Regions from separate parts of the Rhodobacter sp. JA431 genome, predicted to be linked through region 2. Evidence: riboswitches for the same ligand, from Rfam matches in the RefSeq annotation. Region 2 holds a riboswitch; the other holds the start of a gene.
The links. A riboswitch is a leader RNA that binds a small molecule or an ion and turns the genes downstream of it on or off. The one in region 2 is predicted to bind cobalamin.
Positions count from the first base shown of each region.

Region 1: another riboswitch for cobalamin. It lies ahead of CRO18_RS08620 (TonB-dependent siderophore receptor); the one in region 2 lies ahead of CRO18_RS05590 (energy-coupling factor ABC transporter permease).

Region 1 is NZ_OBMP01000003.1:365,707-370,116, reverse strand. It holds gene CRO18_RS08625 (ABC transporter substrate-binding protein) at 1-101, opposite strand, end outside; gene CRO18_RS08620 (TonB-dependent siderophore receptor) at 76-1,917, opposite strand; cobalamin riboswitch at 2,063-2,257, opposite strand; gene CRO18_RS08615 (NAD(P)-dependent oxidoreductase) at 2,284-3,150, opposite strand; gene CRO18_RS08610 (dipeptidase) at 3,221-4,279, opposite strand; gene CRO18_RS08605 (ABC transporter ATP-binding protein) at 4,276-4,410, opposite strand, start outside.
Region 2 is NZ_OBMP01000002.1:392,042-396,451, reverse strand. It holds gene cobA (uroporphyrinogen-III C-methyltransferase) at 1-621, shown strand, start outside; gene cobF (precorrin-6A synthase (deacetylating)) at 623-1,381, shown strand; cobalamin riboswitch at 1,415-1,634, shown strand; gene CRO18_RS05590 (energy-coupling factor ABC transporter permease) at 1,702-2,370, shown strand; gene CRO18_RS05585 (energy-coupling factor ABC transporter substrate-binding protein) at 2,370-2,678, shown strand; gene cbiQ (cobalt ECF transporter T component CbiQ) at 2,697-3,431, shown strand; gene CRO18_RS05575 (energy-coupling factor ABC transporter ATP-binding protein) at 3,428-4,270, shown strand; gene tcuA (FAD-dependent tricarballylate dehydrogenase TcuA) at 4,325-4,410, shown strand, end outside.

The DNA of each region.
Region 1 (4,410 bases), on a different contig from region 2:
ACCACGCGCGCAGGCGCAGGCTCTGCCCAAGCGGGAACACTGGCGGCGAGCCCCGCCGCCAGCATCAAAGCCAAACTAGAACTGCGCACGGAAACCCACATACACCGCCCGATCCGAGGCGCCATAGCCGCTAATCGTTTGATATTCTTCGTCGAAGAGGTTTTCGATATGCAGGTAAGCCTGTTTCCCGGCGCCAAAGTCATAGCGGACGCCTGCGTTGGCGACGGTGTAATTGGCCAGCGTTCCGGGCCGGTCGATCACCCGTTCGACCGTAAGAAGCCCGGTCCAATCCGGCGTCAGCGCCATTTCGGCACTCAGGTTCAGATCATGGCGCGCAACGCCCGCCCAAGCATTGGCCGCCATGCCTGTGCCCGCGCTTTGGATATAGGTGTAATTGCCCTTGAGCGTGAGCCGCTCCGTCACCGCCGCCTCGGCCTCAAGCTCTAGTCCGCTGCGCCGGGTGGTGCCGGGCACTTGCGCATAGCAACCAAAAGCCTGCCCGCAAGAGGTCGCGGCATAGTCAAACCCAATCAGGTTTTTTGCCTCAAGCCAAAACGCCGTCGCGCGCAGGCTGGCCGCCTCTCCCCAGCGTTTTTCGACCCCAAGCTCGGCGCTGGTGCTTTTTTCAACCGCCATCGCCGCATCGCCATAGGGGCCGTAAAGCTCATAAAGCGAGGGCGCGCGGAAGCCATTGCCAAGCGAAGCCCGCAACAGCAGATCTTCTTGCAGTCGATAAACACCAGAGAGCCGCGCCGAGGTGAAACCGCCATAAGTTTCATGGTCGTCATGGCGCAGCGTGGCCGAAAGGTCCGCCCGGTCGCTCACCGCCCAGTTCAACTCAGAAAACACGCCCAAAGTGGTGACGCTGCCCTCGCCTTCCACCGACTCCCGCTTGCGATCCGCCCCAAAGATCACCCGTGCAGAGGCGCCGAGATCGGCCGCCCCCGTGTAAGACAGTTTCACCCGTTTGCCGTCAAAATCCGAAGGGGCTGTTGCCCCGTAAGAATAGCTTTGCCGGTCTGATCGGTAATAGCTCGCCTCGATCTTATGGTCGAAAGCGCCTGCGGTGATTTCGGTAAAAGCGCGCAACCCGGTGGCGCGGCGGTCGGTGTAATCTTGGCCGATATTGGCTGCGGTATCGCCCGACCAGACATCATTCTCGCCCCGGCTGTCTTCAAAAAAGCCATTGAGCCCCACCGTCACCGCATCGGTCACCTGATATTGCCCAAAGAAGCCAATCCGGTTCGCACGGAAGCCATCGGGCTCAAAATTCCCGTCGTTTTCCTCCTTGGCGGAAAAGCCGTTTGAAGACAGATGCGACAGCGTAACCGAAACCTCACCCCGTTCGGTTTTGGCCGCATAGGCATAGCTGATCTTTTGCGTGGCATAGCTGCCGTATTCCACCGCAAAGCGCTGCGCAGTGCCAAGCTCTTGCGCGCGGAAGCTTGTCAGGTTGATCACGCCGCCGACCGCGTTTGACCCGTAAAGCGCCGATTGCGCGCCGGTTAGCACTTCGACCCGGTCAATCCCTGCCACCCCCAAAGTGCCAAAGTCAAAATCGCCCTTGCCCGCGGCGGGATCACCCATCTCGATCCCATCCAGCAAAACAGGCACATATTGCGCCGGCGCGCCGCGCAAAGTGATGGTCGAAGCCGTTCCCGCCGGGCCGTTGGATTTGAAGCTGAGCCCCGGCATTTGCGCCAGCGCTGCACCAAGTCGCGTGTAAGGCGCCGTGGCCAAATCTTCGCCCGTTGCCACATGCACCGTGCTGCCCGAACGGTCCGGGTCGGTCGCCTCCAAATTGGCGCGCACCAAAATATCATCAAGCATCATAAAGTCTTGCGCCACCGCAAGCCCCGGCAAGCTTAGGCAGGTGGATACGCAAAGAAAGCGCCGAAGCGCTGGATAGAACGTCATAGACCATTCCCCCCGGGCCCCCAACGGCCCGACATGACAAGCGCAGGCCAAGGGCCTGCAATGCGAATGCTGCGGGGAAAAAACCCGCAGACGGCGACATGTCACCACTGCGGATCAAGCCGCTTCCATGGCACGCCCCGCGCCCGGAAAGGGTGATCGCTCAAGCAGGTCTCCTGGCTCACGGGTCGTCGCTTCATCGGCCTTCCCGGGGCATTGCCCAGTGGCATGTCGATGTCGCTCACCGCTCACAGTTGCGGGGGCAGCCACGGCTTCGGCTTGGGGCCGTTCCGTGTTCCCTTTTCATCCGGCTCCCACCGGAACTTGAACGCACACAAGGGATAATAATTTACCGTTTCAGTCAAGCGTTCACGGCTGCGACAGATTCTCCGCGCCGCGGTCATAGGCGAGCCAGATCAGACGGGCGAGGTCTTGGTCGATCACCCCGGTTTCTGTGGCGGCCTCTTGCTCCGCTGCCAGCCGTTCAAGCGTAGGGGCCGTTAGCCCATGCGCCTGCACAATCGCGCGGAAAAGCGCGTTGTCTTTGAAAACGCCACGGGCCGGAAAGCCCACAGCCTCATCTTCTCCCAGCACTTTGGGAAGACGATCGCGCAAAGCGGGCATGCCTGCGGGGCCACCCGCCAAGATATTCAGCACCGTTTCCAGCGGCAGGCCGGCGCGGCGCGCAAGCGGCATCATATCGGCAAGGCCCGCCCAATAGGCTTGCAACATCCCGTTATTGATCACTTTCATCACCAGCCCCGCGCCCAAAGGCCCGGTGTGGAAGATGCGCGCGGAAAGCGGCGTCAGCACCGCGCGCGCGGACTCGGCATCCGCCTCTGTGCCGCCAATGAAAATGCCGCAATTGCCCGCGCGCACCAGTTCCGGCCCGCCCGAAATTGGCGCATCCACCGCGCGCGCACCTTTGGCCGCCAGCGCAGCGGCGCGGGCCTGCAACACTTGCGGGTTCGCGGTGCTCGTGTCGATGATCAACCGCCCCTCCAGCGGCACATCAAGCAAAGCATCCAGCACCGCGCCCACGGCGGCATCGTCATAAAGGCTCAGCACCAAAACCGTGCTTTGCGCCACCAGATCGGCCAAGGTCGCGGCAAAGGGCACGCCCTCCACCGCGCGGCCACTGCGGGTCCAGCCACAAACCGTGCCGCCCTGCCCCGCCAACCGTTCGGCAATGGCTGCGCCCATCCGGCCCAGCCCGATCACACCAATCTTGTCCATCCTGCCCTCCATCGCTTCGATGCAGTGTGGCGCATGCGGGCGGCTGCGCCACACGACAGGGTGCCGCAGATCACGCGCCGAAGGTGCGCTCCAACACGCCAAGCCAGTTTTCATGGGCGATTTTGGCGATCAGTTCTTCGCCATAGCCATGTTCGCGCATTGCGCCAATCAGCCCTTGCAGCCCCGCCACATCGCCCAGAACCTCGGCCACATCGGCCCCATCAAAATCGGAGCCAAGGCCCACATGATCCTCGCCCAGCCGTTCGAGCAGGTAATCAAGGTGGCGCAAGGTGGGTACCCAGCCGCGATCCGCCGCCTTCAACCCATCTTCATTGAGGAAGTTGACCGCGTAATTCACCCCAACCATGCCGCGGCTTTCACGGATCATCTTCAACTGCCGATCGGTCAAGTTGCGCGACGAGGGGCAGATTGCATGGGCATTGGAATGGGTGGCGACCAGCGGCGCATCAGAAAGCCGCGCCACATCGTCAAAGCCTTTTTCGTTGAGATGGCTTAAATCCACCAAAACTTTGAGCGCATTGCATTCTTTGACAAGCCGCTTGCCTGCCTCCGTCAGCCCCGGCCCAGTATCGGGCGAGGAGGGGAAGCAAAACGGCACGCCGTGACCAAAGATCGTGGGCCGCGACCAGACCGGGCCGAGCGAGCGCAGCCCCATCGCATGGAAACTGTGCAGCGCATCAAGGTCTTCATCAATCGCCTCGGCCCCTTCCATATGCATCAGGCCCGCAATGACCCCCTCGGCCATCGCGGCGCGAATCTCCCCCGACGTGTGGCACAGCCGGAACGCGCCCTTCGCGGCGCGCTCCATCCACAAAAGATGCCCCGCCGCCGCAAAAGCCACCGGAAGACCGCCTTCAAAATCAATCAAATCGGGCAGCGGCAGCGCATAGGGCGGGTTGTCCATCTGCGTCATGACCTCCGCAAAATCATGCGAAACGGGGGACGGCACATAGATCGCAAAAAAGCCCCCCGCAAAACCGCCCGCCTGCATCCGCGGCAGGTCCAGATGCCCTTTCCCCTCCCCCGTCAGCCAAATTTCTTCACGCTTTTCGGGCACTTGCAGGATGCGGTAGAGAATATCGTTATGGCCATCAAACACGGGCGTCATGCGGTTTCCTTCGGGGGTGTTTCCAGCATCCGGTTCGCCGAAGCGGCAAAGAGGGAGCGGGCGTAGTCTGTCTTCATATTGGCGCTGGCAAGGTCTGCACGGGCCAGTTCTTCCACCGCGCCACCATGTTG
Region 2 (4,410 bases):
GACCTGTCTGCCGGGCCGATCTTGGGCCATGCGCGCGAAGGCGCGGAACTGATCGCTGTTGGCAAACGCGCGGGGCGGCCCTCGCCCAAGCAAGACCATGTGAGCCGTTTGCTCGTCGATCATGCGCTGACCGGGCAAAAGGTTGTGCGGCTGAAATCGGGTGACTCTGGCCTTTTTGGGCGGCTGGAAGAGGAACTGGTCGCGCTGCAAGAGGCGGGTATCTCTTATGAAATCATCCCCGGTGTGCCTTCGGCCTGTGCGGCGGCGGCGGCGGCGGGGATGCCGCTCACGCGCCGCCTCACCGCGCGGCGGGTGCAATTTGTGACCGGCGCCGATGTGACGGGGGATCTGCCCGAAACGCTCAATTGGGCGGCTTTGGCCGACCCGGCGGCGACCACGGTTGTCTTTATGGGCAAGCGCACCTTCCCAAAGCTCGCGGCAGATTTGGTCGCGCATGGGCTTTCGCCGGACACGCCCACGCTTTTGGCCGAAGCCGTGGGGCACCCCGAACAAAGCCTGCACCGCTCCACCATCGCCAAGCTTGCGGCGGAGCTGGCCGAGGCACGCTCAAACCACCCCGCGCTGATCCTTTACGGCCCGCTTTACGACCCGGAGGGCTAAGATGATCGAGCTTACGCTGATTGGCATCGGCACCGGCAATCCGGCCCATGTCACGCTGCAAGCGATTGCCGCGATGAATGCCGCCGATCTGATCTTGATCCCGCTTAAAGGGGCCGACAAATCCGACCTTGCGGGCCTGCGCCGCGCGATTTGTGCCACCCATATCACCAACCTCGCCACCAAAGTGGTGGAGTTCGACCTGCCCGTGCGCGATGCAGCAAACCCGTCTTACCGCAAAGGCGTGGATGATTGGCATGATGCGATTGCGGAGGCGTGGCTTGTCCAGATCACCGCGCAATGCCCTGATCTAAATGGCAAAGTCGCGCTTTTGGTTTGGGGGGACCCGGCGCTTTATGACAGCACCTTGCGCATCGCCGCGCGGCTGGAAAAACGCATCGCGCTGACCACCAAGGTCATTCCCGGCATTACTGCGATTCAGGCGCTTTGTGCAGCTCATGCGATCCCGCTGAATGACATTGGCGCGCCCTTTGTCATCACCACCGGGCGGCAAATCCGCGACCACGGCTGGCCCGCTGCCGCCGATACGGTTGTGGTGATGCTCGATGGCGAATGTTCGTTCCAAAGCCTTGATCCGCAGGGCATTTCGATCTGGTGGGGCGGCTGTGTCGCGATGCCCGAAGAGGTGCTGGTGGCGGGGCCTTTGGCCGAGGTGACGGAGCAAATTCTGGCCACCCGCGCGGCCCTGCGTGCAACCCACGGTTGGGTCATGGATATTTACCTGATGCGCCGCAGCCTTTGACGCAGGCGCAAGGGTTGACAGTTTGGTGACAGGGGGGATACTTCCCCCGATGGTTCCCAACGGGATGGGATTAATAGGGAACACGGTGAGGATTACCCATCAGGGGCCAAATCCGTGACTGCCCCCGCAACTGTGAGCGGCGAGACCCGGTCGTATGCCACTGACTGCCCTGTCCACGGGGAGCACCAGTCGGGAAGGTGACCGGTTCCGTGACCCGCAAGTCAGGAGACCTGCCATCGCTCGAGCGTCGCAAGCCTTCCCGGGGCGGGGTGCCCCCGGCCTTCGAAAAGCGGCGCGTCTGAAGTGGAAGGACGTTTTACATGCATATTATGGAGGGGTATCTCCCCGCTTCCCATGCCATTGGATGGTATGCGGTTTCCGCCCCGTTTTTTGTCGCGGGGGCGTTGAAAATTCGCAAAATCGTGGCCGAGCGGCCTGAGGCGCGGATGACGCTGGCTGCCTCTGGCGCTTTTGCCTTTGTGCTTTCGGCGCTGAAAATCCCCTCGGTGACGGGCTCGTGTTCGCACCCAACCGGCACCGGGCTTGGCGCGATTATCTTTGGCCCCTCGGTGATGGCGGTTTTGGGTGTGATTGTGCTGTTGTTCCAAGCGCTTCTTTTGGCGCATGGCGGGCTGACCACGCTGGGTGCCAATGCGTTTTCGATGGCGATTGTCGGCCCTTGGGTTGCTTGGGGGATTTGGAAGCTGGGCCGGGGCGTGGGCCTCTCGGTCGCTTTCAGCGTCTTCTTCGCGGCGATGCTGGGCGATTTGGCCACCTATGTCACCACCGCGCTGCAGCTGGCGTTGGCCTATCCGGACCCGGTCTCTGGCTTTATCGGGGCGGCCGTGAAATTCGGCTCGATCTTTGCCTTCACGCAAGTGCCGCTCGCCATTGTCGAAGGCTTGCTGACCGTGATCGTGATGGATGCGCTGGCGGGCAAAGTGCCCGATGATCAAAAGCTGCGCATCTTGGCCGGGGAGGCGCGCTGATGGGCAAGAACCGGACCTTGTGGCTGTTGTTGGCCGTTGTCGTTTTGGCGGTTGTGCCGCTTTTGATGGGCGGCGAATTTGGCGGGGCCGATGGGGCTGCTGCTGAATTGATTGAGGCAGAAAACCCCGGTTTCGTGCCTTGGGCGAACCCGCTTTGGGAACCGCCCAGCGGCGAAATCGAAAGCCTGCTTTTCGCCCTGCAAGCGGCGATTGGCGCGTTTGTCATTGGCTATGTCGTTGGCCGTCGGCATGAACGCGCCAAAACCACGCAAAAGCCGGAAGGGCGCGCCGTCAGCGACGCCGCGTGAAGAACGGAAACAGCCTGAATGTCGATTGCCTCTCTTGACCGGATCGCCTCTACGGGGCGCTGGCGCAACCGCCCCTTGGCAGAGAAGGCACTGATCGGCCTTGGCTTTTTGATCTTGGCGGTGACCTTGCCCCCGTGGCCGGGGGCCGTTTTCGTGACGGCGGCGATGCTCGCCGTCACCTTTGGGCTGGCACGGGTGTCGTTTAAGCTTTGGCTCGCCATTGCCGCGCTGCCCTTGGGCTTTTTGATCCCCGGATCGCTTGTTCTTTTGGTGCAACTTGGCCCCGAGGGCATTGGCCTTGCGCCGGAGGGCGCGCAAGAGGCCGTGCTTTTGGTACTGCGCGCGCTGGCCGCCACCACCTGCTTGATTTTCCTTGCCACCACCACGCCCGCCGCCGATCTTGTCGCCGGGTTGCGCCGGGTCGGCCTGCCGTCTGAAATCGTTGAAATTGCGCTTTTGATGTATCGCTTCGTCTTCATTCTCGCCGAAGAGGCCGCCGTCATGACCGTGGCGCAACGCGCCCGTTTGGGCCATTCCACCCGCGCGCGCTGGCTGCGCTCCACCGGCCAAGTGATCGCCGCCCTTTTGCCGCGCGCGATGGCACGGGCGCGGCGGCTTGAGGTCGGGCTGGCCGCGCGCGGCTGGCAAGGGGAGATGCGGGTGCTAAGCGACCGCGCGAGCGCCTCTTGGGCGAGCTTGGGCGCGATCTTGGCCGCGCAAGCCGCTGTTGCCATGTTGGGGATGCTGCTGTGACCGCCATCCTGTCTGCCGAGGCTTTGCGCTACGCCTTTCCGGGCGATGTGACGGCGCTGGATGGGCTGAGCCTCTCTGTCGCGGCGGGCGAAAGCCTCGCGATTTTGGGCCCGAATGGTGCTGGCAAATCCACGCTGTTGCTGCACCTTAACGGCAGTTTGCGCCCGCAAAGCGGGCAGGTGCTGTTGGGGGGCGCTCCGGTCGGCTATTCCCGCAAGGCGCTCACCGAATGGCGTCGCCGCGTCGCGCTTGTGTTGCAAGATGCCGATGATCAGCTTTTCGCCGCGACGGTGTTTGAAGATGTCTCCTTCGGCCCGCTGAACCTTGGGCTGAGCGCGGCGGAGGCCCGCGCGCGGGTTGAAGAAGCGCTTGAAATGCTGTCGATCTCTGATCTGCGCGACCGACCCACGCATATGCTTTCGGGCGGGCAAAAACGGCGCGTGGCGATTGCGGGTGCGGTGGCGATGCGCCCCGAAGTGCTTTTGCTGGATGAACCCACGGCGGGGCTTGATGAGGCGGGCTCGGCGCAGCTGATCGCGCTGTTGCAAGGGCTGATGGCGCGCGGCATGACGCTTGTGTTTTCCACCCATGACGTGGAGCTGGCCTGTGCTTTGGCGAGCCGGGTCGCGCTTTTCCGTGCGGGCCAAGTGGTGGGGCAGGGCGTGGCCAGTGATATTTTGAGCGACCGTGCAGCACTCACCCAAGTGGGGCTTGCCCCGCCGCTTTTGTATGACCTCGCCCTGCGCGCGCGGGATTTGGGGCTGCTCGATCCAACCGCCGCGCTTCCCCGCACCCGCGCGGCGTTTGAGGCGCTGATGCAGGGCTGGGCAAAGCGGTGAGCCCCGCGCGACCACGCTTGCCCGCCCCGTTCCTTGCGCTACTCTAGCCCGGCCATGACCCACACGCCCACGCCCGCCGATTTGCCCTCTCATACCTCTGTGCTGGTGGTCGGCGCGGGGCTTGCTGGGCTCTGCGCGGC